3 regions of the Paenibacillus sp. FSL L8-0502 genome follow, and region 2 is predicted to be linked to each of the others. Evidence: a T-box and tRNA genes for the amino acid it is inferred to sense, from the RefSeq annotation. Region 2 holds a T-box; the other regions hold tRNA genes.
What was found. A T-box is a leader RNA that pairs with one kind of tRNA and senses whether it is charged. The one in region 2 lies ahead of argS (arginine--tRNA ligase), so its partner is inferred to be a tRNA-Arg.
Positions count from the first base shown of each region.

Region 1 (10,492 bases), 2.1 Mb from region 2:
TGATGCAATTCCAGAGCGATATTTTAGATGCAACGGTGGAGCGGCCAGTGATCCATGAGACGACGGCACTGGGGGCTGCATGTCTGGCAGGTTTGGCTATTGGATATTGGAAGAGTACGGATGAACTTCGTAAGCGGGTGAGGGTGGAAACCTCTTTTGCCCCGAATATGGATGAATCAAGACGTGCAGGCTTGTATGAAGGCTGGAAAAAGGCTGTGAATGCGATGATGGCCTACAAGTAAATGATTAAGCGCTGGGTCTCTGAATATTAAACTGCAAAAAGATGACTTCTGAGTCTTATCAGGAGTCATCTTTTTTAAGGCATGAGCTAACCTTTGACCTTCGTATGGTTCCAATGTTGGCCGGCTCCGCAGGAACTACGAATGACCAGTTCCGGCTCGACTTTAATACATTTGGTATCCATTTGTTTATTCATCAGGTCAAACAGCACCATAGCAGCTAGACGGCTTATTTTTTGCTTGTCTTGTTTTACAGTCGTCAGTGGAGGTTCGGTATAACGACAGGCTTCTATATCATCACATCCCACTACAGCAATATCCTCGGGTACCCTCAAGCCGCTTTCCTTGAAAGCACGTATGGCACCAAAGGCAAGCAGGTCGGTCGCCGCAAAAATAGCTTTTGGTAAATTTCCTTGCTGTATCCACGCTTTCGCGACCTGGTATCCATCTTCTGCCGCGTAGTCCTTACCATACACGACCCATTCAGGTCTAACATCAAGACTAAACCGTTTTAGTGAAGCAATAAAGGCCTCCTCTCTCTCTTTAATAACCAAGGAGGGGCGTTCAATGCCTATAAACCCCATGTCGCGGTATCCATTCATGTAAAAGTGCTCAACAACCTTCATTGAAATCTTCTGATTGTCGGACATAATGTAGCAAGAACTGGCTCCGGTTAGTTCAATATCGACACCGATACAGGGGATAGGGCTGGCATCGAGATCAAAAACACTCTTCTCCACTTCATCTCCAGCGATAATAATGCACCCGTCCACTGAAAAATATTTCGAGCGTGCCAAATAGTCCTCTCCATTATCCAGAAATTTCTCATTTGAAAAAAACAGCAGATCGTAACCGAGCAAGCCAATCTGTTTTTTGAAGACATTAATGATATCTACAAAAAAAGGATGACTAAAATCAACATTCAGCTTACCAGCAAATATAACGCCTACCAGATTAGATTTTTTGGTAGCAAGCGTTTTAGCCGAGGAGGAGGGTCTATAGCCTGTTTCCTCCATGATTTTAAGTACCCGCTGCCGGGTTTCCTCACTGATGTCTGTGTAATTGTTAATGATTTTCGAAACCGTTGCTACTGAAACGCCTGCCATGCTAGCTATTGTTTTTATATTCATGGAATCCTCCGCAACTAAACTGATTTAGTTAAATTGACTTTGTTTTTCAAAATTAATGATTACTCGTATTCTATGCTACCTCATAGAAGTGAGTCAACCGTGCTAATAAAGGATGGTTCCTAATATTTTAAGGAGTAATAACGGTGATTTGTATTTTATTTGATAATTTACAAATCTCTATTTACAAATACAGGCTATCCGATACATAATAGTAGCTGTAATTAACTAAACCGCTTTCGTAAAGGTAAGTGCATTTATTCTAAGATAGCCGGAGCTGTGAAGTCTTGATTCCTGAAAGGATGATACCAAGTATGAATGAGAATACCTATACATTCCCCACCACGTTTATGTGGGGAACTTCGACCTCTTCTTATCAAATTGAAGGTGGCGTGGATGAGGAAGGAAGAACGCCTTCTATTTGGGATACTTTCTGTCAAGTACCCGGGAAGGTGATCGGAGGGGACTGCGGAGATGTGGCTTGTGACCATTTTCACCGCTTTAAGGAAGACGTGCAATTAATGAAGCAACTTGGCTTTTTACATTACCGTTTTTCCGTGGCCTGGCCGCGCATTATTCCCGCACCTGGCGTGGTTAACGAACAGGGGCTACTCTTCTATGAGCGTCTGCTGGATGAGATTGAGTCGGCTGGGCTAATTCCAATGCTGACGCTGTATCATTGGGATCTGCCGCAATGGATTGAGGACGAGGGTGGCTGGACGCAGCGAGAGACTATCCAACATTTTAAAACGTATGCCTCTGTAATCATGGATCGATTTGGACAGCGTATAAGCTGGTGGAATACGATAAATGAGCCCTACTGCGCCTCTATTTTGGGCTATGGCACAGGCGAGCATGCCCCCGGCCATGAGAACTGGAGGGAAGCTCTTGCTGCCGCTCATCATATTCTGATGTGTCACGGGATAGCCATGAACTTACACAAGGAAAAGGGCCTGACGGGCAATATCGGTATTACGCTGAACATGGAGCATGTCGATGCAGGCTCTGAACACTCCGAGGATGTAGCCGCTGCTGTCCGGCGGGATGGCTTTATTAATCGTTGGTTTGCCGAGCCATTGTTTAACGGGAAATACCCTGAGGATATGGTGGAATGGTACGGGGAGCATTTGAACGGATTGGATTTTGTACAGCCTGGTGATATGGAGCTGATTCAGCAGCCAGGGGATTTTTTGGGCATCAACTACTACGCCCGCAGTATCATTCGAGCGACTACAGACGCTTCGTTGCTTCAGGTCGAGCAGATTTCCATAGAGGAACCGGTAACGGATATGGGATGGGAGATTCACCCTGAATCCTTTTATAAGCTGCTGACACGGATTGAGAAGGATTTTACCAGAGGATTACCCATCCTGATTACAGAAAACGGAGCAGCGATGAAGGACGAACTGGTGAATGGAAAGATTGAAGACATTGGGCGTCAGCATTACATTGAGGAACATTTAAAGGCATGCCATCGCTTTATTGGGGAGGGAGGTCAGCTTAAGGGCTATTTTGTATGGTCATTCCTCGATAACTTCGAATGGGCCTGGGGATACAGCAAACGTTTTGGTATTATACACATCAATTACGATACGCAGGAACGGACACCCAAACAAAGTGCGCTGTGGTTCAAGCAAATGATGGCGAATAACGGGTTTTAAAAAGAAAAGGGGTGCACGATGCAGCAGTATTATTTTGACGATCAAGGACGTTTTGTGATTGAGAATTTTGCGCAGGCCAAGCCCTTTTCCAGTTTTCTACCCGGTATTGCTGGTGTTCAGGGAATTCCTCTGTGGGCGTATTATGTTAATCGTGGACAAGGAATTGCGAGCTTTGGTGTGGAGGATAAGAATGGAGCTATCATGGAGTTTTTTCCGGCCAACCGAACAGCTCCTTTATTGCTAGCAGTGCTAATCCTGATGCAAGTTTGCATGGAACGGGATATATCGCGAGGCTGAGCGGATCTACGGCAGAATTTATTCATATGTGGATATGGATGATGACGGGCGGGTAGCCGTTTGGCTATGATCATAGGGGCCTATCCTTGAAGCTGGAGCCCAAGCTGCCAGGCTGGCTGTTCACAGCTACAGGTGAGCTATCTTTCTGTTTTCTCGGAAGCTGTCAGGTGACTTATTTTAATACGGATCGCAAGGATACTTATCCACCGGAATGCATAGTGACCCAGTATGTACTGCATTACGCTAGTGGCGAAAAGAAGACGATAAGACAGGCTATATTAGATCATAAAGAGGCACAAGATGTGAGAGAGCGGTTGATTTCCCGTATCGAGGTATATTTGGGGACATAGCTCCATTCATTAAAGCGGTCATGCTGCAATAACAGAGCATGACCGCTTTTTAAAGTTTCATAAATCCTTGTGTCAGGGCAGGGGGCTTATGCTGAAATATCTTGCAACTCCAATATCACAGGACAGTGGTCACTGCCTGTAATATGACAATCAATGTTCGCATCCATCAATAGCGAACGAAGTCTCTCCGAGACGAGGAAGTAATCGATCCGCCAGCCAATATTCCTTTCTCTCACCTTTGGCATGTAGGACCACCAGGAATAAACATCCGTCCGGTCAGGATAAAAGGTTCTGAAGGTATCTATAAATCCGGCGTCTAGCAGCTGTGACATGCGTTCCCGTTCCTCAGGCGTAAAACCGGCATTTCCGTAGTTAGCTTTGGCGTTTTTGAGATCGATCTCCTGATGAGCTACGTTCAAGTCTCCACACACGATGACAGGCTTCAAAGCATCCAGTTGTTGCAGGTAGCTGCGAAAACGGTCTTCCCATTCCAGTCTGTAGGGCAGTCGGGATAAGTCCCGTTTGGTATTTGGTGTGTACACATTGACGAGATAAAATTTTTCGAATTCCAAAGTGATGGTTCGGCCCTCCGGTTCTTCATTTTCTTCAAGTCCATAATGCACAGAGAGCGGCTTGATTTTGGTGAAAATAGCCGTGCCGGAATATCCTTTTTTCTCAGCATAATTCCAGTATTGTGTGTATTCCTCCATGTTCTCCATGAGGATCTGCCCTTCTTGAAGCTTCGTTTCCTGTACGCAAAAAATATCGGCATTCGTTTCTTTTAAATAAGTATAAAACCCTTTGGTCACACAGGCTCTTAAGCCATTTACATTCCAAGATATTAATTTCATTTGATTAATCTCCTTGCTACTTCACGCGGTCAAGCGATGTGATTTGTATATCCTTTGTTGACATAAGCTTATAAATGTCTTCTATCTTGACTTCATAGGTCTTTTCATCAAAATGGTCCTGACCAAACATATAATCGTTTAGTTCTATTGCCTTAAGGTTTCGGTTGGTATTCATAGCCGAAGGGAAGTATTCGATGTCTAATGAGGCTTTATTTCCGGCCAACACTGTTTTGAGAACTTTTGCAGTTTGTAATACCCGTTCTTTTTCCAATGACAATCCTGAGTCAGTTAGATCCTCGAATACAATTATACGAATATATTGATCGCCGACCGCTTCGGGATTCAGTTTAAAATCGTCGTATTCTTTGATCATTTTATCTGTTTCCCCTTCTTGCACCCCAGAATGAACAGCGGCTGCATCATTGTATAGCTTCTGTATAACAGGTTTGAGCTTCATGTCCAGTTGGCTCTCCCAAAGGGCGTTAAGATATTTTTCTCTAAATGGGACATCCTCATAAGGACGCTTGGTCATGTTAAAGAGGACGGAAGGATGACGATTAGAGATCGCCTCCATGGTATATTCAGTGAAGGGAATACTATGATAGCTAATATTTTGAATTTGAAAGTCCTCTCCGTATTTCTGCTCCAGATATTGCTCTGATTCTGCGGCTACGTTGCGTTTATTTTCACCTGTTTGTGTAAAAGGTTCTATAATATCTACGTATTTCATTGTGACTGCAAGAAGTAGAAGTGTAGCTCCCACAGTGAGACTGAGCAACATGCGCCATTTGGAAGGCAACGATGCACTTGTCGGCGCGCTACCCACATTGCTTGTAATTTGAAAAGATCGTATTGTAAAAATAATGCCTAAAATGTGGAGAATAATGGCCAGCGGTCCCGAAATAATAAGCAGGTATCCGAGAGAAAATAATGTAAAATAGATCAGAATTCCCTGTGTGATGATCAGAGCCGCTCCTCCAATCATATAGGAAGGAATGGCGAGATAAAACATACCCAATCCAGTACCTAATATAGAAAGCAAAGTGGCAACAAAACGATGAATTTCCCGCGACTTTTGGAGTTTATTCGTAGTCAAGGGAGTCAGCCAACCTCCTTTACTTCAAAATGGTGTAACATGATAGATGATAGCAATATCTGCGTTTTATTGAAAGAGTAGTGACTTGAAACCAGCGCCTAAAGTAGCGTGGCAGACTATTCTTTCTACATTATTTATCATCAAAAAAAGCTCCCTTGCGGAAGCTTTTTTTGATGTAATTTATCAAGAGAGATACTCTCCCTATGGTTGATTGCGAAGTATAGGCTAACGATGCCGATGGGCCGACGTTCCCCTGTGAGTTATTTCATGAGAACAAAAAAAGCCTCCATTATGGAAGCTTCTTGTTATGACGTCCCAGGAGGGATTCGAACCCCCGACCGACGGCTTAGAAGGCCGTTGCTCTATCCAGCTGAGCTACTGGGACATAAAATTCAAGCGAATATTAATATATCATATGGATAAAAGAAATTCAAGTCTTATTTTGCATATATCGCTTATTTAGGCTTTATACAGCATAAATTCTGAGTAGACGTAGTTTTTTTTGCCTTATAAAAGGGTATGTTAGAATACAGGTGAATATGTGTAAGACGAGTGGTTGGACTTCGGCTACTGTTTCTCATATAATCTACAAATACTTGAGCTTGTGAAGGAGAGGGGGTGCCTTGAATAAAGGACTCCAAGGTGACGACAAAAGAAAATAATATTGTATTGTTTCCGAAGACACTGGACTATTATCAAATCCAACTTACCGTGATGCTTGAAAACGAACGTTACGGAGAGGCGATGGCGATGCTGCGTTTTTTAATGCAGTGTCAGGGACAGGAGCAGAAGCAATACGATGAATGGAACGCTCTATTACAATGGCTGGAAGCTGCATTTCCACAGTACGCTGACAGCGGGGCGGTAACGGACGCTGTGGAAGAAGAGGTCAGTGAAGTAGAGTTAGCTCGCCGTCATGCACGCTTTAAGCAGGAGCAGGATGCGGGCTACGGCAACAAGCTGTTGCGGATGGCTATGGATGAACCCTTATCCGAACAGACGATTTTAGCGTTGGAGCAGTTGTCCTATTTGGAACTGCCAGAAATCGACGATGCCTTGCTTCGCTGGATTACGGACCGGGAAATCCATCCTTTACTTCAATTCCGTGTTCTACAGACAATGCGACGACGCGGAATGGAAGGGACGATAGAAATCAGACGGGGTGATGAACAAGCGGAAATCGACATTGAAACGGTTCCGTTACAGCCTGGTGATTTTCCAGAGTCGATTATGCGTATTTTGGAACGGGTGGCTGATCAGACTGAGGTGCACGAGCCTACACTATTCTATTTTGCACAGGAGTTGTGGTCACAGTTTGTGATGGCAGTATACGGTACGAATGATTATAGATCCATGTTGGTGGAAGAGGACGGAATGCCGGATATTTGGGCTGCAGCACTCCATCAGACCGTTTCGGAAAGTTTGAACGGTAATAATAATGAGGAAGAAACCCGTGCTATATATGGTATTACAGATGCGTTGCGCTTCCGTTTTGAGCAGGCGTATCGGTCGATGCGACTATTCGTAGCGGCGGGAATGCACACTCCTTAGTGACCGGAAACGTTTACCTGTGAAGCATTCAAAGGGCTGCTCTTGAAAAAGACAGTAATGTTAGATATACTATAGTGGTTATTTTGTGTGCGTTGATTGTAATGAAAACTAAGTGAAGATTTTGTTGGAGGGGAAAGCATAAAATGAAAGCAACTTGGGAGAAAATAGAGAAGAACCTTGGGGTTCTTGAAGTTGAGGTTGACGCGGATCGTGTAGCCGCTGCACTCGACAAAGCTTTTAATAAAGTGGCAAAACAAGTAAGTGTACCAGGATTCCGTAAAGGTAAAGTACCACGTCCTATCTTTGAAAAACGCTATGGTATTGAAAGTCTGTACCAAGATGCAATTGACATCCTGTTGCCAGAAGCTTACAGCCAAGCTGTAGAGCAAACGGACATCTTCCCGGTTGACAGCCCTGACGTTGAAATTGATCAATTTGCTAAAGGCGAATCTTTCAAGTTCAAAGCAAAGGTTACTGTTAAACCTGAAGTGACTTTGGGCGATTACAAAGGCGTAGAAGTGCCTGTAAGCAAACTCGAAGTAAGCGACGAAGAACTGGCTCAAGAACTGGAGCGCCTGCAACAACGTCATGCTGAACTGGTTGTCGTTGATGAAGATGCTGCTCAATCCGGTGATACAGCTATTATTGACTTCGACGGTTCCGTGGACGGTGTACCATTCGAAGGCGGACAAGCTGAGAAGTATTCTTTGGAACTGGGATCTAACACATTCATCCCTGGTTTTGAAGAGCAAGTGGTTGGTTTGCACACTGGCGATTCCAAGGACGTTGAAGTAACGTTCCCTGAGAACTACCATTCTGCTGACCTCGCTGGCAAACAAGCGGTATTCAAAGTGAAAGTTCACGAACTGAAACGCAAAGTTCTTCCTGAGCTGGACGATGAATTTGCTAAAGATGTAAGCGAATTTGACACACTGGCTGAATTCAAGGAAGACTTGAAAAAGCAATTGTTGGATCGTAAGGAAAACGAAGCTAAAGCAGCTCGCGAGGGTGCTGTAGTGGAGAAGGTTGCTGAGAATGCAACAATCGACATTCCTGAAGCAATGGTGAAGAGCGAAGTGCAAAACATGGTTCGCGATTTCGACAACCGTTTGCGTAGCCAAGGTATGAACCTTGAAATGTTCCTTGGATTCTCTGGTCAAAGCAAGGAAGACCTGGAAGAGCAAATGAAAGCTGATGCTGAGAAGCGCGTACGTAACAACCTCGTGCTGGAGCAAGTGGCTAAAGCAGAAAACATCGAAGTTTCCGAAGCGGAAATTGATGAAGAACTGAAAAACATGGCTGAAGCTTACAAACGTTCAGTTGAAGAAATCCGTAGCATTCTGGAAGGTAACGGCTCGTTCGCTAACCTGAAAGAAGAAATTTCACTGCGCAAAACCATTGCTTTGTTGGTGGAAAACAGCAAAGAAGTAGAAGCGCCAGTTGAAGCTGCTGAGTAATTCAGACGATAAAATATACGGAGTATGCTGTAACAAGCTGAAACGTAGTAATTAGATAGGGATAAGGCACGTAGTGAAAGTTACGTGCCTTATTTTTACCTTTGATAACCCAAATTTTAGTCGTTTATGGAAAGTGCTGTGAGTCGCGTTTTCTTGTTTTACATAAGTCACTACCGTATATTTGCACATACATACGAAACATGGTTAAATATGAGAAGGTCTCGGCAGAGTGTACTGTAAATAGCCCGCACTGCATATATGAGCGCATGCAAATATGACACGAGACTCTGAACATGTTAAAATATTTTGTAAGGTGTTCACGTTTCATGCTTGCTGCTTCCGTTTTAATGGGACATAAGGAAGCGGATGAATACAGGTGTTCATTTTAATAAAGAAAAGAGGTTGGTCGTGATGAGTCTCGTCCCTATGGTTGTGGAACAAACGAATCGAGGAGAACGATCTTACGATATTTACTCGCGGTTGCTTAAGGATCGTATTATTTTCCTAAGTGGCCCGATTGATGACGATGTCGCCAATCTCGTCATTGCACAGCTATTGTTCCTTTCTGCGGAAGATCCAGAGAAGGATATTAATTTGTACATTAACTCGCCAGGCGGTTCTGTAACTGCGGGCATGGGTATATATGATACAATGCAATTCATTAAGCCGGACGTATCGACGATCTGTGTAGGCATGGCTGCAAGTATGGGTTCGTTGCTGCTAACAGCGGGTGCGCCAGGTAAGAGATACGCGCTTACCAATAGTGAAGTCATGATTCATCAGCCACTTGGTGGCATTCAGGGGCAAGCCTCCGATATGCTGATTCATGCGGACTGGATTATCAAAACACGTGCTAAGCTGAATCAAATCTATGTAGAGCGTACGGGTCAGCCCCTCGAAAAAATCGAACGTGATACTGACCGGGATTTCTTCATGGAAGCGGAAGAGGCAAAAGCATACGGTATCATTGACCAGGTGCTGTCTAAACCGATTAATCTGTAAAGGGGTGGCTCTATGTTTAAATTTAATGATGAAAAAGGACAATTGAAATGTTCTTTCTGCGGTAAATCTCAGGATCAGGTTCGCAAGCTTGTTGCCGGACCGGGCGTATATATATGTGACGAATGCATTGAGTTGTGTACGGAGATTGTAGAAGAGGAATTGGGTCATGAAGAAGAAGTAGATCTGAAAGACATTCCGAAACCAATGCAAATCCGTGACATTCTGGACCAATATGTTATTGGTCAGGATCAAGCGAAAAAATCGTTGTCTGTAGCGGTATATAATCACTACAAACGAATTAATACTCAAAACAAAATTGATGATGTGGAACTGCAAAAAAGTAACATCTTGATGCTTGGACCTACAGGTTCGGGTAAAACGTTGCTTGCGCAAACCATGGCTAAAATTTTGAACGTTCCTTTTGCTATCGCAGATGCCACTTCCCTTACGGAAGCAGGTTATGTGGGTGAAGACGTTGAAAATATTTTGCTGAAACTGATTCAAGCTGCCGATTATGATGTAGAAAAAGCCGAACGCGGCATTATCTACATTGACGAAATTGATAAAGTAGCCCGCAAATCCGAAAACCCGTCCATTACGCGTGACGTTTCGGGTGAAGGTGTACAGCAGGCGTTGCTTAAAATTTTGGAAGGCACGGTTGCTTCTGTACCACCTCAAGGCGGTCGCAAGCATCCACATCAAGAGTTTATTCAAATTGACACCACGAATATCCTGTTCATTTGCGGTGGTGCCTTTGATGGTCTGGAGCAAATGATCAAACGCCGTATCGGTAAAAAGGTTATCGGCTTCAACGCTACCAGCGAACAAAAAGACCTGAAACCAGGCGAATATACTTCAATG
Region 1 covers NZ_CP151958.1:4,356,713-4,367,204, reverse strand. Annotated here, with positions in the region: gene glpK (glycerol kinase GlpK) at 1-242, shown strand, start outside; gene NSQ57_RS18980 (LacI family DNA-binding transcriptional regulator) at 329-1,369, opposite strand; gene NSQ57_RS18975 (GH1 family beta-glucosidase) at 1,681-3,027, shown strand; gene NSQ57_RS18970 (hypothetical protein) at 3,046-3,324, shown strand; gene NSQ57_RS18965 (hypothetical protein) at 3,411-3,674, shown strand; gene NSQ57_RS18960 (exodeoxyribonuclease III) at 3,761-4,525, opposite strand; gene NSQ57_RS18955 (hypothetical protein) at 4,542-5,621, opposite strand; tRNA gene NSQ57_RS18950 (tRNA-Arg) at 5,933-6,006, opposite strand; gene NSQ57_RS18945 (hypothetical protein) at 6,264-7,172, shown strand; gene tig (trigger factor) at 7,316-8,629, shown strand; gene clpP (ATP-dependent Clp endopeptidase proteolytic subunit ClpP) at 9,041-9,631, shown strand; gene clpX (ATP-dependent protease ATP-binding subunit ClpX) at 9,644-10,492, shown strand, end outside.
Region 1: it has a tRNA-Arg gene. The T-box ahead of argS (arginine--tRNA ligase) is inferred to sense a tRNA for this amino acid. The anticodon was not compared.

Region 2 (10,492 bases):
GAAGTAAGGGATAGTGAAGGCACACTTGGGTCTACATCTACAGCAACCTTCCGAGTATTACGTACACAAGCAAGTGATTCAGGTAAGGCCTGACGCTTGACAAAAATTTTTATTATGTCATAATGAATTTATCAAAACGATATAATATGGTGATGCCAATGGATAGCAATCGTATAAACGAAGAGGCGCAAAAGGCGTCGTATAACATTAAGAAATACCGCACTCCAGATGGAGCTCCGGCGGATATCGTTATGTTTACCTTAACGAAGCGGGAGCGCAAGACGGTAACAAAGACATTGCCGATTCGGGAGCTGAAAGTGATGCTCATCAAGCGCCGCAGTTGGCCGTTTGCAGGACGCTGGGCGTTGCCTGGAGGGTTTTGTCAGGAAGATGAATCCATGTATGGAGCTGCCAAGCGGGAACTGTTAGAGGAAACGGGTGTGGACGGCGGGCATCTGGAGTATTTGGGTGTATATAGTGGACCGGGACGTGATCCGCGCGGCTGGATCATATCGCATGCATTTTTTGCGCTGGTAGAAGAATGGATGTTGGAACAGCGTCAGGCGGCCGATGATGCTTCCGAGGTGGGGCTATTCACAATCCGCGAAGCGTTGGAGGAATTGGAGCTGGCATTCGATCACCGGGATATCATAGTAGATGCTTATCGCAAAATTCAGTTGCAGATGCTTCAGACGACGATCGCCAAACAGTTTTTACCGCTACATTTTACACTGGGTGAATTATATCAGGTGATACAGAGTGTCGTACCGGACTTCGAAGAGCCAAACTTTATTCGCAAAATAACATCGACTCGTAGCAGACAGGGAATTCTGGAAGAGGTGCGTGATGAGAACGGCAAACCGCTCAGTTCCAACCAGTATTCACAAAGACCGGCACAGTTGTACCGTTTTAGTGACAGAGTACCGCGTTTATCTATCTACACGTAACGTCTAATGTAATAGGTCACGCATAGAACGTACAATTTCACTTTGAGGATAAGGAGCTGACCGTACGATGCAAGCACTAATTGTGATTGATTACACGAAAGATTTTGTGGACGGTAGTTTGCCTGTAGGACAACCTGCGATTGAGTTGGATGAACGGATCGCAGCAATTACGCAGGCATATGTAGATCAAGGGGACTTTGTCGTCATGGCTGTGGATTTGCATGAGGAGAACGACCTTTATCACCCGGAGAGCAAGCTGTTTCCTCCACATAATATACGTGGAACCAACGGACGACATTTGTATGGCAAGCTCCATAGCCTCTATGAGCAACAAAGTGATCTTATCTACTGGTTGGATAAAACACGGTACAGTGCTTTTGCGGGCACAGATCTGGAACTCAGGCTGCGTGAACGTGGTATTGTGGAAGTTCATCTGATTGGTGTGTGTACGGATATATGTGTACTGCATACGGCTGTAGATGCTTATAACAAAGGTTTTGCTATTACTGTATACAAGGACGCTGTGGCGAGCTTTAATCAAGCTGGACATGATTGGGCTTTGGGTCATTTTGAGGGAAGTCTTGGAGCCGCGGTACGATCGGCTGAGGATACGGTTTTACGCCAGAAGAAGTAAAATAACTTAACGATTGTGTACCAATGTCCGATAACAAAATGGAGCCGGATATTGCTGAATCTGGGCAGATGAGGCGGTAGCGCCACAAACCTGGAGACAGTCAGAGAGGATGATTACAATGCAGTCAACGAGCCTCGCATTACATACAGATAAATATCAGATTAATATGATGTACGCCCACTGGGTGAACGGAAGTCACCAGCGTAAAGCTGTGTTCGAGGCGTATTTTCGTAAACTCCCTTTTGGTAATGGATATGCCGTGTTCGCGGGTCTGGAACGCATTGTGAATTATATTGCAAATTTGCGGTTTACAGAAGAGGACATTCGCTACCTGTCTGAACAGGAGGAGAAGTACGATCCCATGTTCATGGAGGCGCTTCGCCAGTTTAAGTTTGGTGGAACGGTCCATTCGATGAAAGAAGGGGCCCTTGTTTTTCCCAACGAGCCTCTGGTCCGTGTTGAAGGAACGATTATGGAAACGCAGCTTGTCGAAACGGCATTGCTGAATTTTATGAACTATCAGACACTTATTGCGACAAAGGCATCGCGCATCAAGCAGGTGGCAAGTGATGATACACTGCTCGAATTTGGAACACGGCGTGCGCAGGAAGCAGATGCAGCGATTTGGGGAGCACGAGCAGCTTATGTGGCTGGTTTTGACGCGACTTCTAATATGCTGGCAGGCGAACATTTTGGAATCCCGACGAAGGGGACACATGCACATTCATGGGTGCAGACCTTTATGACGGAGCAGGAGGCGTTTGACGTGTATGCGAAGGTATTGCCAGATCAGGTTACACTGCTGGTAGACACCTTTGACACGCTGGAAAGCGGGGTTCCTCATGCGATTCGGACAGCAAAAATGCTGGAGAGTCAGGGCAAGCGTATGAATGCAATCCGTCTGGATAGCGGTGACTTGGCTTATCTATCCATTCAGGCACGAGAAATGCTCGATGCTGAAGGATTAGATTACGTACAAATTGTAGCTTCCAATGATTTGGATGAAAATACGATTTTTAACCTGAAAGCCCAAGGGGCACGTATTGATGTATGGGGTGTAGGAACACAGCTTATTACGGCTTCAGATCAACCATCGCTCGGCGGGGTATACAAGCTGGTTGAACGTGAAGTGGATGGCGAAATGTTGCCGACGATCAAGATCTCGGGGAATCCAGAAAAAGTATCCACACCAGGCAAAAAGGATGTATATCGCATTGTGGATAAGAAGAAAGGGAGAGCTGTAGCCGATTATATTTCTTTTCCGGATGAAGAGCGTCCGCGTAATGGTAAGCGCCTGAAGCTGTTTAACCCTTTGCATCCGTATATGAAGAAGTATGTAGAAAATTACGAAGCCGTGCCGATGCTTGAGCCTATTTTTATAAATGGACAGAAGGTATATGAGCTTCCCGAGCTGGATGAAATTCGTGCCTACCATACTTCACAGTTGAAACTGTTCTGGCCAGAATATTTGCGGAAGCTGAACCCTGAAATTTATCGTGTAAATCTGAGCGAGAAGGTATGGGAGCTAAAGCAAAAGCTGATCGACAGCTATATGCAGCCCGAAGTTGAAGAAAAAGAATAGTTGGAAGAGGCACCTCATGAATGCATGGGGTGCCTCTTTGTGTTGGAGCATGTAGGAAATAGGAGCTTATTTATAAATTTCTCTCATCACATGTCGTAGCTCAGGGACAATAATGCGTTCCATTGCCAAACGAACGGCTCCGCGTGAGCCAGGCATAGAAAATACAGCTGTCTGGCCCACAGTGCCAGCTACAGCCCGGCTTAAGATAGCTGCTGAACCAATGTCCTCAGCAAAGCTTAAATAACGGAAGATTTCCCCAAAGCCAGGTAGTTCCTTATCCAGTAGAGAAGAGACAGCTTCATATGTAGTATCACGTGGAGAAATACCGGTACCACCTGTCAAAAGAACAGCCTCGATGTCATCCTGTGCCGCTGCTTCGGATACTAACTGCTGAATACCTTCGTAGTCATCCTTGACGATGACATATCGAACAACTGTATATCCATTGGTTTCTAGTAGATCCATGAGCAGTCGTCCCCCAGTATCTGTTTCCACGGTGCGTGTGTCCGAGACAGTCACGACCATGCAATTCACTTGTTGGGGGGATTCCTGACGGTGTTCCTCTACAGAAGACATATTCATTAAAATGTTCACTCCTTGATCGGTGGTTAGACATACACTTTTTACAATAGAGCAATGACTGAGCGTATGCAAGTCAGAAACAGGGGCTAAAAATCTATGTGATTAATATCCTTGCATTTGCACACTGGAATATAGTACACTTCCTTACATAAGTCGGGATTATATTGTTTTGTTTTATTATTGAAAGCGCGCACATCAAATGATTAACCTCAAAGGACAGCGGGTAATAGTACAGCAGGGTCAACAACTGGGAGGTAATGTAATATGAATCATTCATACCAACAATGCGTGGATGCTTGCCTGGAATGTATGAACGCTTGCAATGTATGTTATGTAGCGAGTTTGAAGGAATATGATTTAGCTATGCTGCGTGAATGTATTCGAGTGAGTAGGGAATGTGCAGAAATATGCGGATTTGCTGCCCAAATGCTGCAGCGTGGAACGGATTTTGCCGAGCAAATCTGTGAGCTGTGCGCCAAGGCCTGTGAGGTATGTGCTGCTGAATGCAGCAAGCATTCCCATGATCATTGCAAACATTGTGCAGAAGCCTGCCGTCGTTGCGTTCAGGCCTGCCGCCAATTGGTGGCAGTGTAATTACATATATGGAACTAGTGCCTGAAGAGGAAATAAAAGGTTGCTTTCTACTGAATAGGTTTGTATAATGATTGGAATTAACGTCATGGAACGGGAGAGTAGCAGCGAAGCCATATCATTACAGCGAGCCGGAAGAGGTGGAAGCCGGTATGAGATCCGATGTGAAGCGCACCCGGGAGACGGTTGATCCAACGAGCAGAACTTCTAGTAGATCAGCCCGGCAGACACCGTTATTAGTCATTGGAGTGAAATCGCGATTTGTGTAGTTAGCTTTAGCTGCACAACCGATTTACGAAGAGTGGTACCGCGGGATATTGAAGTTCTCGTCTCTTGAATGATTTCAAGAGGCGGGGGCTTTTTTTGTTAGATTCTATAAAAAGAAGGAGAGAGATCATCATGTTAATGAGGATTGCTGCTCAAGCGATATTAGCCCATACGGGCTTGGAGGAGAAAGAAATTTTATCTTTATTTGAGGTGCCTCCGCAGCCTGAATGGGGAGATATGGCGTTTCCGTGTTTTGTGCTGGCTAAAAAGTTTCGAAAGTCTCCGCAGCACATTGCACTGGAATTGGCGGAACTAGTAGGCCATAAAGAAGGTTTAACCGCTTCAGCATCGGGTGCCTATGTAAACATAACCTTGGATCGATCGGTTCATATTCCGCTTATGCTTGCTGAATTGAGCAAGGCTGATTTCCTCAGGCCTAATATCGGGAACGGGCAGCGGGTAGTTATTGATATGTCCTCGCCTAATATTGCCAAACCGTTTGGTATCGGTCATCTTCGCTCTACGGTTATCGGTGCTACCTTGTATCGCATACTTGGTGAAACAGGCTATGTACCTATTAGTGTGAATCATCTTGGGGATTGGGGAACACAGTTTGGTAAGCAAATTGCGGCCTATAAAAGATGGGGAAATGAGGAGCAGTTACAACATGATCCGATTGGTGAATCGCTAAAGCTATATGTGCGTTTTCATCAGGAAGCCGAGCATGATCCGACTTTGGAGGATGAAGGGCGCGAGTGGTTCCGACGTTTGGAACATGGGGATGCTGAGGCTCAACAACTATGGGAGTTTTTTGTTGAAATCAGTCTGGGTGAATTTGATCGTATGTACCAGCGTCTAAACATTACATTTGACCATGTGCTGGGAGAAAGTTTTTACAATGATAAGATGCAGGCAGTTATTGATCAATTAAGAGCAAAAGGATTGTTGGAGGAAAGTGATGGGGCGCTCGTAGTTCGCCTGGAAGACGAGGAACTGCCTCCGTGTCTTATTCTGAAAAAGGATGGAACCACCATTTATCCGACACGTGATCTGGCAACAGCGATTTATCGTCATGAAGTGATGAAGGCTGATCGGTTGCTGTACGTCGTTGGTGGAGAACAGAAGTTGCATTTCCAGCAGGTGTTTGCGGTGCTGAAGCATGCAGGGGAGGCATGGGCGGAGCAATGTGAGCATGTGCCGTTTGGATTAATGCGGTTTGCGGGTAAGAAAATGTCCACAAGACGTGGCAAGGTTGTGAAGCTGGAGGAGGTGCTGGATGAAGCTGTAGCGCGTGCTCAAGGCATCATTACTCAGAAGAACCCTGGTTTACAGGAACAACAGGCAATAGCGGAGAACGTTGGAATTGGGGCGATTATTTTTGGTGATTTAAAAAACAACCGGCTGAATGAAGTGGACTTTTCGTTGGAGGAGGCGCTGACCTTTGAAGGCGAGACCGGGCCTTATGTGCAGTATACTCATGCGCGCATACGCAGCCTTCTGGAGAAAGCTCACGCTCGCGCCGATGTTGATGTTAACACTAACCCTAGCTACAATGACCTTGTCCAAGATAGCCATTCTCGTGATTTAAATGACGTATCGGATGAAATATTGGGTGACGCAGGTTGGGCGCTGCTTAAGCAATTGGGTCGCTATCACGGGCAACTGATACGTGCGGCTCGCCAACTAGAGCCTTCGGTAATTGCGAGATTTGCATTGGATACGGCCCAGGCGTTTAACCGGTTTTACGCCAAGGAAAGGATTGTCGATGGTGGACAATGGCGTATTCAGTTGGCGGAACAAACTGCGGATATTCTGGCATGCGCGCTGCAACTTCTTGGTCTGAAAGCACCGAATCGGATGTAAGCAAAGCGAACGAAGGGAGCGAGTTTTTGCTGGCGGGATGACTGCTACCCATACTTGGCTCTTCTAAAGGAATACTGTAAAAGATTAATCTGTTGCAGCCACTTTTGGGTATGCATAAATGTTGTGAGCAGAAAAGAGTTAGACGGGTACACTAATCGCAGGAATTCCACCGTTTTGCAACCAATTTGTGTATATTTGAAACATTTGATGATTCTATTGCGTCGGTAAGTGTAGAAGCAAAGTAAACATGGAGGTGTATCTCATGAAAAAGAACAAAAGTGTGACAGCTGCCCTGCTTGTCGTCTGCTCATTGGCAGTGGCTACGTCGGCTTCTGCTTTTCTGGATATAAAGGGAGCTGAACAGGAGAAGATCGTAAACTCACTTCAGGACAAAGGAATTATTCAAGGAATAACCAAGGATAAATTTGCACCGGATCAAACGCTCACGTATGCACAAGGAGTACACTTGGTTGTTCGTGCAATGGATCTTCAGGTGATGCCTGATTTCACAACGGGTTCCTTTGCAAACATTCCGGCTTCCGCATGGTATGCTCAGTCCTATCGGATTGCAGCCCAACACCAAATCCCTTTGTCACCAGATATTGATCCAAGCACTCGTATGACAAGAGAACAATTTGCTAATATTCTGTATAAAGCAGTGAGTGCAACGGGTGAATATCCAACTGTCCGTATGTACATTAATGTAGCGGATGGCAAAAAACTAGATCAGGAATCAAACGCAGCAATTCAATTCCTACTGTTGACCAAAATTGCAAAATTGGACGAACAGAGCAACTTTAACCCGGATCGTAAAGTAACCCGGATGGAGGCAGCAGAAATGGTCTATAACGCATCCGAATTTGTGCAAAATCATAAACCAGTTGAATCCACTCCTGAAAATCCGGTTGAGCCTGCAGATCCGGGTCAACAAAATAACATTAGTATGAGTATAGAGAAGGCGAATGACCAGCAGAACAAAGTGACAATTACTCGTTTGCAGGCACCTAATCCAGGTTACGGCATTGAAGTGGATCACATCGACTACGTAGATGATACAAATGCAGTAATTTACTACAAGTTGACTAGTCCAAAGCCAGGGGAAATGAATATTCAGGTCATTACGGATACCCACACAAGTACAATGGTAGACAGTAAGTATAAGGTTACGCTTAAAGCAGTAGATGGAACAGTGCTTCCGCCCACAGGAACGGGCACGTCTGTAGCTAAATAAAATTACAAGCCATACGTTATAGATATAAATAAAACCAGCGAGCCTCCAATTTGTGGGGGAGACTTGCTGGTTTTTTCATGCCAAATGTTCATCGTTAGCCCTAAGCAATAGGGCTATTCTAGCTTTAAATGCTGACTTTGCCAGTAAGTAAGTCATTTTGCGCAGGAGGCGTAGCAGAGATTGAATCGGATTCTGTTGCAACTGTTCCCGACTGGAGCTGATACATTTGGAAGTAACGCCCGCCTTGGGCCATAAGCTCGTCATGGCTACCCCGTTCAACAATTTCACCCCGATGCAGCACCAAAATTTGGTCCGCACTGCGAATGGTGGACAAACGGTGAGCAATGATAAAGGTCGTACGTCCCTTCTTAAGTACCTCAAGAGCGGATTGGATGAGCGCTTCTGTTTCGGTGTCAATATTGGCAGTAGCTTCATCCAGAATTAAAATTGCGGGATCAAAGGCTAGTGCACGAGCGAAGGAAATAAGCTGGCGTTGTCCGGCTGATAAGGTGCTACCTTTCTCAATAACGGGCTCATCGAATCCTTGCGGCAAATGGGCCAGCAATTTGTCAGCTCCAACATCATGCAGCGCTTTATTCACCTGTTCTCTCGTGATTCGGCTGTCTCCGAGACTCACATTGGAGGCTACCGTACCTGTGAACAAATATGGATCTTGAAGAACAATACCCATATGATGGCGAAGCCATTGCTTAGGGATGTCTTTGACAGACGTTCCGTCAATGGTGATCGTTCCTTTTTGCGGATCATAGAACCGGAATAGCAGGTTGATAATCGAACTTTTGCCTGATCCGGTATGTCCGACAAGGGCAACTGTTTGGCCGGGCTGTGCTGTAAAGGAGATATGCTTAAGTACATCATCCTTTTTGTAGGCAAAGGAAACGTCGTTAAACTCCACCTGACCTTTGTAGCGCGGCATCGTGCCATCCGTCACTGGCTCTCCAGTTTCGTCCATCAACTCAAATACGCGTCCTGAGGATACGATGGAAGTATCCAGTACGGCGAGTTGGTTGACCATACCCGTCATAGGTTGGAACAGTCGTCCCAGCACATCGACGAAGGCATACAATACGCCTAGTGAAACAGCACTACCTGTCGTTCCGAGCGCCTCAGATCCGAAATACCACAACACGACGGCAAAGGCGAGATTTCTCAACACGTTGACTAAATTGTGCGAAGTGAAGGCGTTCAAATTCAACATTTTATTCTGATGCTTCATGTAGTCATCATTCAATTCTTCAAACTCTTGCTGCGTTTGTTTCTGGTGCCGGAATACGCGAATAATGGACATCCCTTGAATCGATTCATTGATAATCGCATTAATCTCACTGAGTCTGGACCGAATGATCGTATTATAGCGGGTGGCGACCTTGCGGTACAATACAATCCACAAGATCAGTAACGGTACAATAAACAGTGAGATAAGACCCAGTCTGAAGTCCAGCAGAAAGAGTGCAACATATACCCCTGCCATCGTTACAATCCCTGAAGTGAAATTTGACAGCACAGCCACAAACAAATCTTTGACTGCCTCAGTGTCATTCGTAACACGGGATACGACCTTGCCTGCAGGCAAGTTATCAAAAAAGTAAACTGGCAACCGCTGGATGTGCGCGTAGAGATCAAGCCGAAGCTTTTGAATGACCTTGTTCGCCGAGGATTGCAGCCAGTATGTTTTGCCGAATTCAGCAAAAATGGAAATAACCAGGAAGAAGCAATACCAACCAATCAGTTGAAAGATACCGGGCATTTCCGGTTTGTAAAAGCTATACAGTTCATCAGCTGTCAGAGCCTTGGCTTCATAGCGAAAGGTGTCGGAGCCACGTGTCACAGTCAGCGTTCCGTTCGTAAAGGAGCGATTACCGTCAGCCACTTGAACCGAGCCATCCACAAATACGAAAGATTTTCCAACTTGTAAAATTCTCGCTTCGCGACCTTTAGTCTCCCCGGACTCAAAGCGATCTTCACGCTTAAAGTGGGTTCCCGCATAGCTTACAGTGCCGTCGTCCACACGAGTTGTTTCATAAAATGGTTTTTCAATAGCGAGCATATGGTCGTCGATCATCGTTTTGGCGATGAAGGGACCAGCCAGCTCGGCGGCTACTCCGATAGCCAAAGCGATGAGAGCGGCGATAAAGCCTGCTTTGCTCGTCAGTGCGTACTGGAATAGCCTTTTGCCGATATTGGGTTTCATTAGGATACCTCCCCTGAGGTCAGATCAGATTCCACTTGTTGCCGTTCATACTGTTGTCGGTACCATCCGTCAGTCTGAAGCAGCTCGTTGTGGGTTCCTTCCTCAATAATGCGTCCTTGCTCCAACACGACGATCCGGTCTGCATGTTCTACAGCGGAGAGGCGGTGGGTGGAGATCAGAGTCGTTTTACCTGAGCGCTTGCGTCGGATATTGTCAATAATTCTAGCTTCCGTCCGGGCATCTACTGCAGACAGTGCATCGTCGAGCAATAGAATATCCGGGTCACCGATAAAGGCGCGTGCCAGCGAAACGCGCTGCTTCTGGCCGCCAGACAGGGCGATACCTTTTTCTCCGACCAGTGTATCCAGCCCGTCAGACAGGGTACCTAAATCCTGATCGAAGGCAGCAGTACGGATTGCTTCCATAATGTCGTCATCATCTGCATGAGGTTTCCCGAATTGAATGTTCTCGCGCACTGATTTGGAAAACAAAATTTGCTCTTGCGGCACGTAGCCGATCCAGCTGTGTAGTTGTTCTACTGCAATGTCCTCCAAACGTATGCCGGAGATTAAAATATCACCGC
Region 2 covers NZ_CP151958.1:2,243,556-2,254,047, forward strand. Annotated here, with positions in the region: gene NSQ57_RS10205 (PaaI family thioesterase) at 1-93, shown strand, start outside; gene NSQ57_RS10210 (NUDIX hydrolase) at 159-947, shown strand; gene NSQ57_RS10215 (isochorismatase family cysteine hydrolase) at 1,015-1,581, shown strand; gene NSQ57_RS10220 (nicotinate phosphoribosyltransferase) at 1,700-3,163, shown strand; gene NSQ57_RS10225 (MogA/MoaB family molybdenum cofactor biosynthesis protein) at 3,230-3,745, opposite strand; gene NSQ57_RS10230 (four-helix bundle copper-binding protein) at 4,010-4,339, shown strand; T-box leader at 4,417-4,673, shown strand; gene argS (arginine--tRNA ligase) at 4,736-6,466, shown strand; gene NSQ57_RS10240 (S-layer homology domain-containing protein) at 6,729-7,697, shown strand; gene NSQ57_RS10245 (ABC transporter ATP-binding protein) at 7,822-9,909, opposite strand; gene NSQ57_RS10250 (ABC transporter transmembrane domain-containing protein) at 9,909-10,492, opposite strand, start outside.

Region 3 (10,492 bases), 2.0 Mb from region 2:
GCTGCGTTGTTCGTACAGGAAGCGAATAAATATTCATCTGAGATTTTTGTGGAAAAAGATGACAAAAAGGTTAATGCCAAGAGCATCATGGGTATTATGAGTCTTGCCATCAGCACAGGTACTGAAATCAATATTAGTGCTGAAGGTGCGGATGCCGAACAGGCTGTAAACGCTTTAGTAAGTCTGGTTAGTAAGGTAGAGCTGGAAAATCAATAAACAAAGAATTGCTTGTAATATAGTGTATGATCTTAGTGAAAAGCCCCTTTGGGGCTTTTTTTATATCCAGAAAAAAATCCTTCGAACACTCCTCAGCTAACTGTTTTATTGTGGATTTATTGGATATAGAGGCCGTATTAAGTTCAAACTATAAATAATGAAAATCCTCGTGGTCATGCTCTGTTTCGGAAATTTGTACGCTTGGCTGCAACCTTTTTCCGTCTTTTCCGTCTGGAAGGTACAAACATTTACTAGAAAGAGGTTGAATTCAATGAGACTTTGGACAAAAACAGTAGCCACAGCAGTTCTCACAGGTGCATTAATAGCAGGGGGAGTAGCAGGAGGATTATGGACAGGGGCAGATCGTGCTTATGCTGCGTCAACAGCTTCGACGGTAAACGGTGTAATTAATGTGACTGGAAGCGGGGAAGTATTGGCAAAGCCCAATATTGCTTATCTCTCTATCGGTGTACAATCGGAAGGGAATACGGCAGCCGCTGCTCAAAAAGCTAATGCTACAAAATTGAACAAGGTTACACAACTGCTGAAAGAAAAGTGGAGCATCAGCGGAGATGACATTCAGACCAGCCAGTTTTATGTACAGCCTAACTACACCTATAACGAAAAAGAAGGGCAGAAGCTCAAAGGCTACACTGCCAACCATACAATTTCCGTTAAATACCGCGATTTGGATAAAATAGGTCAGTTGTTGGATGAGGCGACCAAGTCCGGAGCCAATAACGTAGATAATATTCGTTTTTCCGTGGAAGATCCTTCGACTTATGAGGAAGAAGCCATTACTAAAGCATTGGGAAGCGCACAATCTAAAGCTAGTGCTGTAGCTAAAGCGGCCAAACGCGGATTAGGTGCTCTTGTGAATGTGACGGTAGATGGCGGAGAAGCACAAGTCTTTACACAACGTGAAAATGCCATGTCAAAATCGCTCATGGATTTAGCAGGTAGCGGGACAGAGATACAATCGGGGCAAGTAACAGTGAAAGTTCAGGTGTCGGCTCAATACGAAATGAACTAATATAGATCATCAAACGAAGCCACAAGCGGCCTGCATCATGCGCAGGCTGGCTTGCTGGCTTTTTTTGTATACCGAAACCTTTTTGTAATGAGTCTGTCATAGCTAAGGGTTACTAGGTGTACAGATTGAAATCGGGGAGTGTACAGATTGTAAACTACATACAATGGGGTATAGATATAATAAGTAAAGTGATTATTTACACATAGACAATACAGAAATAATAACAGGAGGAATACTTAATATGAATAAGCATACGAAAAAATGGGGTTCAGCACTGCTGGCAGCAGGGATTTTAGCAGGAGTCGCAGCTGTTCCCGTTTCATATATCCAGGCAGCATCGATTAAACAGCAGCAAGCGGCAACACAGCAACCAGGAATCACTATCCAATGGAATGGTAAAACGTTGCCCGCTAAAGGTGTTCAAGTGAACGGGAGTACAATGATTCCGGTGGCCGCACTGCGTGACAGCTTGGGGATTCCAGTAAGCTATGATGCGAAAGCAACGACATATACCGTAGGTAGCGGGTACAATAAACTTTACATTATGGCTTCTTCCTCGGATGCCTACGTCAACGTCAATGGAATCAATACACGTAGTATGGATGCCAAACAGATCGCTGGGAAGCTATACATTCCTATGAGTCTGTTGAAAGACTATCTAGGCATAGATGCTCAATGGAACGCAGCTCAGAAGACAGTAACGCTAAGTAAAAGTCAGCTAAACCCGATCACAATTGCGTCTCAAACACTTCCAGCTTCGAGTAATGCGAAGGTATCTTACAAAGTTAAGTATCCGCAAATCAGCGGCAGCCAGCTGAATCCTGAGGCAGAGCAGGCCATTAACCATGTGCTTAAAAAGCATGCAGAGGGTATATTGGCAGCAGGCAAAAAGATGGTGGCTGAGGGAGAGGCTACAACAGAAAGACCGTATGATTTCGAAAATGATTTTGCAATTGCCTATAACAAGGACGGTATTCTAAGTGTGATTATGCAGGATTACTCGTATATGGGTGGCGCACATGGAATGACGGTACGTAAAGGATATACGTTCTCGCTCGCTGATGGTAAACTGCTGCAGTTGTCTGACGTATTGAAGGCGAATCCAAATTACAAAAAGTTCCTCAATGCTGATTTGAAGAAAAAAATCGATGCGCTTCAGGCTGGTGAAGGATTCGGTAAATTTAAAGAGTTGGCGGCAGATCAGAATTTTTATGTGACGAACAGTGGAGTAACAATCGTGTTTGATTTGTATGATTATGCGCCATACGCGTATGGAATTCCGGAGTTTACCTACTCGTTCGGTCAACTGCTGCCTCAAGGCGGAAAGCCTTTTGCGGGACAGATTTAATAGTAGAAATGAGTAAGTTGGACTGTCTATACTCTAAAAAACAATAAAGCAAAAAAGCTGCCTACCGGATAATAACATCCGGAGCAGCTTTTTCATTTACCAGCTATCGAGAGGCAAATTTTTTCTCTTATACACCTTCTGGAGAGGAGCTAGTTAGCACTTTATCAATAATACCGTATTCTTTGGCATCATCAGCAGACATGAAGTAGTCACGGTCTGTATCTTTTTCAATACGTTCCAGTGGTTGGCCTGTGCGATCTGCGAGAATGCGGTTCAGTTTATCACGCATTTTCAGAATGCGGCGTGCGCGGATTTCGATATCCGTTGCCTGGCCTTGTGCACCACCCAGAGGTTGGTGAATCATAATTTCACTGTTTGGCAAAGCGAAACGTTTACCTTTGGCGCCTGCATTCAGCAAGAACGCGCCCATGGAAGCCGCCATACCTACACAAATCGTAGATACATCAGGTTTAATGTATTGCATCGTATCGAAAATGGCCATACCAGCTGTAATGGAACCGCCAGGACTGTTAATATACAAGTGAATATCTTTTTCAGGATCTTCGGCAGCCAAAAACAGCATTTGCGCAATTATAGAGTTGGCTACAACGTCATTGACGTCCGAGCCTAACAAAATAATGCGATCCTTTAACAGTCTGGAATAAATGTCATAGGCGCGTTCGCCGCGGTTACTTTGTTCTACTACCATAGGAACATAGCTCACGTCAAAAAACCTCCCTTAAATATCGTTAGTGGATTTGGTGGACATGCCGAGTACACGTCCCTTATTTATAAACTGTTACCGTATTAACCACATGATAAACAATTTCAAACAAAAAGTCAAAGAAAGTCAAACTAATGATTAAAAAAAAGAGCCCTCAGCGCTCTTATTGGTTAAAACATTATATAGAAGCATTTAAGCGTTCATTTAAAATGGCGCGCCCGCGAGGAATCGAACCTCGATCTCAGGCTCCGGAGGCCTACGTCATATCCGTTGGACCACGGGCGCATAGTTGATTCAATGCAAACAACTAACTAATTAAACAGCTAATTGGAAACAAAGATGATTATATGATATACAGCAGTGAATTGCAAGCTTTTATTAAATGCGCATATTCAGACAAATGGTTGAGAAATATAGGTTCAGATAGACTTGCATATGGAGCAAATATTGGTTAAGATATACGTGGGACTTAAAAAGTTATCCCGGGACGTTTTAAGACCAGTTAGAGACAGAACTTAGAAGTGTGCGGGAGTGGAAAGCATGCGAAAGATATTAGAAATACAGAAGCAGCTTCTGCCCGACCTCATGGATGTTTTGAAAAAAAGGTACACGATCCTGCATCAGATTATGCTGTCCGATGTTGTTGGACGCAGAACACTGGCAGCTTCACTGAACATGACCGAGCGCGTGTTGCGCGCCGAAACCGATCTTCTTAAAGCTCAGGGGCTAATTGAGATTGAGAGTGTAGGCATGAAGGTGAGCAAAGCAGGACTGGATCTGCTGGAACAGCTGGAGCCGATTGCGAATAACTTGTTCGGCCTGTCCCAATTGGAGGACCAGATTCGTCAAGCCTATGGTTTGAGGAAGGTGGTTGTCGTTCCAGGGGATTCGGATGTTTCTCCGTTAACAAAGCAGGAGCTGGGGCGCGCTGGAGCAAAAGCGTTGCTAAGTGTTATGGACGACGAGGATGTGGTCGCTGTAACAGGTGGCACGACGATTGCAGACGTGGCGGAACAACTGGCATTGCCTTCTAATGGCCCCCTTAAGGGTGGGTGGTTTGTACCGGCACGCGGGGGTTTGGGAGAAAGCATGGAAATGCAGGCCAACACAATTGCTTCCACAATGGCTCGCAAGGTCGGCGCTCAATACCGTCTGCTCCATGTACCGGATTTGCTCAGCAATCATGCTTACAACTCCTTGCTTGAAGATACGAACATTCAGGATATATTGAGCCTGATTCGCGAGAGTCGTATCATCATTCACGGGATAGGCAACGCCATAGCGATGGCACATAGACGTAAACTTGATCCCGAAACCTTTGCCCAGATCAGCAGTGAAGGGGCGGTAGCCGAATCGTTTGGTTATTATTTTAACGAAGATGGCGTCGTTGTTCACAGAATGCTGACGCTTGGACTCCGATTGGAGGACATTAGGCGTACCGATACGGTTCTAGGTGTAGCTGGAGGCAAGAACAAGGCGGCCGCTATTCATGCGGTACTGCGTTTCGGGCAAGAAGACATTCTGGTCACCGACGAAGGCGCTGCTGTTGAGATTGTAAGTCGTTATTTAAATGATTAATATAGGATTTATGAATCGTGTTGTCTTGACAGGCTTTCGGGTCTGTCTTGAATATATAAAACTAAACTAAACGAACTTTGGGAGGAACTCACTCATGACAGTTAAAGTTGGTATTAATGGTTTCGGACGTATTGGACGCCTTGCTTTCCGTCGGATTCAAAACGTGGAAGGTATTGAAGTAGTAGCAATCAATGACTTGACAGATTCCAAAATGTTGGCACATTTGTTGAAATATGATACAACACAAGGTAATTTCCAAGGACAAGTAGAAGTACATGATGGCTTCTTCAAAGTAAACGGTAAAGAAGTTAAAGTTTTGGCTAACCGCAACCCTGAAGAACTGCCTTGGGGAGACCTGGGTGTAGACATCGTTCTGGAATGCACAGGTTTCTTCACAACTAAAGAAGCTGCTGAGAAACATTTGAAAGGCGGCGCTAAAAAAGTTGTTATCTCCGCTCCAGCTACTGGCGACATGAAAACTGTCGTTTACAACGTAAACCATGAAATTCTGGATGGAACTGAAACTGTAATCTCTGGTGCTTCTTGCACAACGAACTGCCTGGCTCCTATGGCTAAAACACTGCAAGATAAATTTGGTATCGTTGAAGGTTTGATGACTACAATTCATGCTTACACTGGCGACCAAAACACTTTGGATGCTCCACATGCTAAAGGTGACTTCCGTCGTGCTCGTGCAGCAGCTGAAAACATCATTCCTAACACAACTGGTGCTGCTAAAGCAATCGGTTTGGTTATCCCTGAGTTGAAAGGTAAATTGGATGGCGCGGCTCAACGTGTTCCAGTACCTACAGGTTCCCTGACTGAGTTGGTAACAGTTCTGGAGAAAAACGTAACTGCTGAAGAAATCAACGCAGCGATGAAAGAAGCTTCCGATCCTGAAACTTATGGATACACTGAAGATCAAATCGTTTCTTCCGACATCAAAGGCCTCACTTTCGGTTCTTTGTTCGATGCAACTCAAACTAAAGTTCTGACTGTCGGCGACAAACAACTGGTGAAAACTGTAGCTTGGTATGACAACGAAATGTCCTACACTGCACAATTGATCCGCACGTTGGAATACTTCGCTAAACTGGCTAAATAATAAGAACTTTCTTATTAGCAACATCATAGAGCGGAAACAGGTTATTGTTTCCGCTCTTTATATATCAAAATGTGCCTTGAATTCCTGTTTCGTAAAATTATAAGGGTGCGGAGGAATATGGAGATGAACAAAAAGAGCGTACGTGATATAGAACTGAATGGAAAACGGGTGTTTGTTCGTGTAGATTTTAACGTTCCGGTTGAAGACGGTAAAATTACAGATGACAAGCGTATTCGTGAAACCTTGCCAACCATTAACTACCTGATTGAAAAAGGTGCAAAAGTTATTTTGGCGAGTCACTTTGGACGTCCAAAAGGTCAGGTTGTTGAATCCATGCGTCTGACTCCTGTTGGCGTACGTTTGTCTGAACTGCTGAAAAAGCCAGTAGTTAAAGTGGACGAAGCGGTAGGCGAAGCTGTTAAAGCGAAAGTGGCTGAACTGCAAAACGGCGACGTGCTGTTGCTTGAAAATGTACGTTTCTATGCAGGAGAAGAAAAGAATGATCCTGAGTTGGCGAAGCAATTTGCTGAATTGGCTGACGTTTTCGTGAATGACGCATTCGGCGCAGCACACCGTGCTCATGCTTCCACTGAAGGTATCGCTCATATTCTTCCGGCTGTTTCCGGCCTGCTGATGGAAAAAGAATTGTCTGTTATTGGTAAAGCTCTGTCGAATCCAGATCGTCCTTTTACAGCCATTATCGGCGGTTCCAAAGTAAAAGACAAAATCGACGTGATCGACAACCTGCTGAACATTGCAGATAACGTAATCATTGGTGGCGGTTTGACTTATACATTCTTCAAAGCTCAAGGTTATGAAGTGGGTCAATCTTTGCTGGATGAATCCAAACTGGACGTAGCTCTTGGATTTATCGAAAAAGCGAAGAAACTCGGCAAAAACTTCTATCTTCCGGTAGATATTGTTGTGTCTGACGATTTCAGCGCTACGGCGAACACAGACATTGTGGATATCGACGGCATTCCTGCAGCTTGGGAAGGCGTGGACATTGGACCGAAAACACGTAAAATCTATGCAGATGTAATCAAAAACTCCAAACTGGTTGTATGGAACGGACCAATGGGCGTATTTGAAATCGAGCCTTTCGCTGGTGGTACTCGTGAAGTAGCGGAAGCTTGCGCAACAACTGAAGCATACACCATCATTGGTGGCGGTGATTCTGCGGCTGCGGCTGAAAAATTCCACTTGGCTGACAAGATGGATCATATTTCCACTGGCGGCGGCGCATCTCTGGAATTTATGGAAGGCAAAGCACTTCCGGGTGTTGTTGCACTGAACGATAAATAATCAAACGCACTATGCGTGAATAAAGCTTTAGGGCACCTAATAGTTAGGAGTTGAAACCATTGAGAACACCGATTATCGCGGGTAACTGGAAGATGTTTAAAACCGTACCAGAAGCTAAAACTTTCATCGAAGAGATCAAAGGCAAAGCAGAGGTTGCAGGAGTGGAAAGCGTGATTTGCGCACCATTTACGAATCTTCCTGCTCTGGTTGAAGCAGTAAAAGGCACGTCTATTAAAATTGGCGCACAAAACCTGCACTTTGCAGAAGATGGTGCATTTACAGGTGAAATTAGCGGCGGAATGCTGAAAGATCTGGGCGTAGACTACGTTGTGATCGGACACTCCGAACGTCGTGAATATTTTAATGAAACAGACGAAACGGTGAACAAAAAGGTTCATGCGGCATTCCGTCATGACCTGACTCCAATCGTATGTGTAGGCGAAAAGCTGGAAGATCGTGAAGCTGGACAAACCAAAGAAGTTGTAAAAGTGCAAACTGTAGCAGCTTTTGCTGGTTTGGCTAAGGATCAGGCTGCACAAGTAGTTGTTGCTTATGAGCCAATCTGGGCCATCGGAACAGGCAAATCCTCCACTTCGCAGGATGCGAATGAAGTGATTTCCTATATCCGCAGTCTGATTAAAGAGCTGTATGATGAAAATACAGCAAATGCTGTACGTATTCAGTATGGTGGTAGTGTAAAACCTGAAAATGTTACTGAGTACCTGGGTCAAAGCGATATCGACGGCGCGCTCGTGGGCGGTGCCAGTCTTCAACCGGCGTCGTACATCGCGCTTGTTGAGGGGGCGAAGTAAGATGACAGCACCAAAACCGGTAGCTTTAATTATTATGGACGGGTTCGGACTGCGTGACACCGTGGAAGGCAATGCGGTTGCACAGGCCAACAAACCGAATTACGACCGGTATTTACAACAGTATCCTCATACGACGCTGACGGCTTCTGGCGAAGCAGTAGGTTTGCCGGAAGGACAAATGGGTAACTCTGAAGTGGGTCACTTGAACATCGGCGCAGGCCGTATCGTATATCAAGACTTGACTCGTATTTCGAAGTCCATCCGTGAAGGTGAATTCTACGACAATGAAACACTGGTTAAAGCAGTGCAACATGCCAAGAAGAACAACACGAAACTTCACCTGTACGGACTTCTGTCCGACGGCGGCGTGCATAGCCATATCAGCCATCTGTTCGCTATGCTGGACTTGGCGAAAAAAGAAGGCCTAACAGAAGTGTACATTCATGCTTTCATGGATGGACGCGACGTTATGCCAGACAGCGGCGTAGGCTTCATGCAGCAGCTGATCGCTAAAATTCAAGAAGTGGGCGTAGGTAAAATTGCGACTGTACAAGGACGCTATTATGCTATGGACCGCGACAAACGTTGGGAACGTGTAGAGAAATCTTACCGTGCAATCGTATACGGAGAAGGACCTCAATACACAGATCCAATGGAAGCATTGAAAGAATCGTATGAAAAATCAGTGTTCGACGAATTTGTGGAGCCAACTGTTATTGTGAAGGCTGACGGAAGTCCTGTAGGGCTGGTCGAAAGCAATGACTCTGTTATCTTCCTCAACTTCCGTCCTGACCGTGCGATTCAACTGTCTCAGGTATTTACAAACGCGGACTTCCGTGGTTTTGACCGTGGCCCGAAATGGCCTAAAGATTTGCACTTTGTTTGCCTGACGTTGTTCAGCGAAACGGTTGAGGGCTTTGTAGCTTACGAACCGAAAAATCTGGATAACACGTTTGGTGAAGTGTTGGTTCAAAACAACAAGAAGCAATTGCGTATTGCCGAGACTGAAAAATATCCGCACGTTACTTTCTTTTTCAGTGGCGGACGTGATGTGGAGCTTCCTGGCGAAACTCGTATTTTGATCAACTCGCCTAAAGTGGCTACATATGACTTGCAGCCGGAAATGAGTGCGTATGAGGTAGCGGATGCTGCTGTCAAGGAAATCGAAGCCGACAAGCATGATGCGATTATCCTGAACTTTGCCAATCCGGATATGGTTGGACACTCCGGTATGCTGGAGCCAACGATTAAGGCGGTAGAGACGACGGATGAATGTGTTGGACGTGTTGTAGATGCGGTTAAAGCCAAAGGTGGCGTGGTTATTATCATTGCCGACCATGGTAATGCGGATATGGAAATTGATGAGCAGGGACGTCCGTTCACAGCTCACACAACGAATCCGGTTCCGTTCATTTTGACTGACGAGAATATCGTTTTGCGTGAGCATGGAATATTGGCTGACGTAGCTCCAACGCTTCTGGATTTGATGCAACTTCCGCAACCTGCGGAAATGACAGGAAAATCTATGATTGCATCCCGCAAGTAAGCTTGATTTAATAAGTATAGGCTTGACCAATAAATCATGATTCACAAAGGAGATTAAGTACAAATGACTATTATTTCTGACGTGTACGCTCGCGAAGTCCTCGACTCCCGTGGTAACCCTACAGTTGAAGTTGAAGTATATCTGGAATCCGGTGCTATCGGTAGTGCTATCGTTCCTTCCGGTGCCTCCACAGGCGCTCACGAAGCTGTAGAACTTCGTGATAACGACAAATCCCGTTACCTGGGTAAAGGCGTTCTGCAAGCTGTTAAAAACGTGAACGAAATTATTGCTCCTGAAGTAATCGGCTTGGATGCTGTGAACCAAGTAGAAATCGACACGCTGATGATCAAATTGGATGGTACACATAACAAAGGTAAATTGGGTGCAAACGCAATTCTGGCAGTATCCATGGCTGTAGCTCGCGCTGCTGCTGAAGCTCTGGGCTTGCCACTGTACACTTACCTAGGCGGATTCAATGCTAAACAATTGCCAGTACCAATGATGAACATCGTTAACGGTGGCGCTCATGCCGACAATAACGTTGACGTACAAGAGTTCATGGTTCTGCCTGTAGGCGCTCCTACATTTAAAGAAGCTCTGCGTGTAGGCGCAGAAATCTTCCACAACCTGAAATCCGTACTGAACTCCAAAGGTTTGAACACAGCTGTTGGTGATGAAGGTGGTTTTGCTCCTAACTTCAAATCTAACGAAGAAGCTCTGTCCACTATTATCGAAGCGATCGAAAAAGCTGGTTACAAACCAGGTGTTGACGTATTCCTCGGTATGGACGTTGCTTCCACTGAGTTCTTCAAAGATGGAAAATAT
Region 3 covers NZ_CP151958.1:210,081-220,572, forward strand. Annotated here, with positions in the region: gene NSQ57_RS00925 (HPr family phosphocarrier protein) at 1-216, shown strand, start outside; gene NSQ57_RS00930 (SIMPL domain-containing protein) at 488-1,249, shown strand; gene NSQ57_RS00935 (DUF4163 domain-containing protein) at 1,491-2,597, shown strand; gene clpP (ATP-dependent Clp endopeptidase proteolytic subunit ClpP) at 2,725-3,321, opposite strand; tRNA gene NSQ57_RS00945 (tRNA-Arg) at 3,532-3,606, opposite strand; gene NSQ57_RS00950 (sugar-binding domain-containing protein) at 3,862-4,899, shown strand; gene gap (type I glyceraldehyde-3-phosphate dehydrogenase) at 4,994-6,004, shown strand; gene NSQ57_RS00960 (phosphoglycerate kinase) at 6,128-7,309, shown strand; gene tpiA (triose-phosphate isomerase) at 7,369-8,121, shown strand; gene gpmI (2,3-bisphosphoglycerate-independent phosphoglycerate mutase) at 8,123-9,667, shown strand; gene eno (phosphopyruvate hydratase) at 9,731-10,492, shown strand, end outside.
Region 3: it has a tRNA-Arg gene. The T-box ahead of argS (arginine--tRNA ligase) is inferred to sense a tRNA for this amino acid. The anticodon was not compared.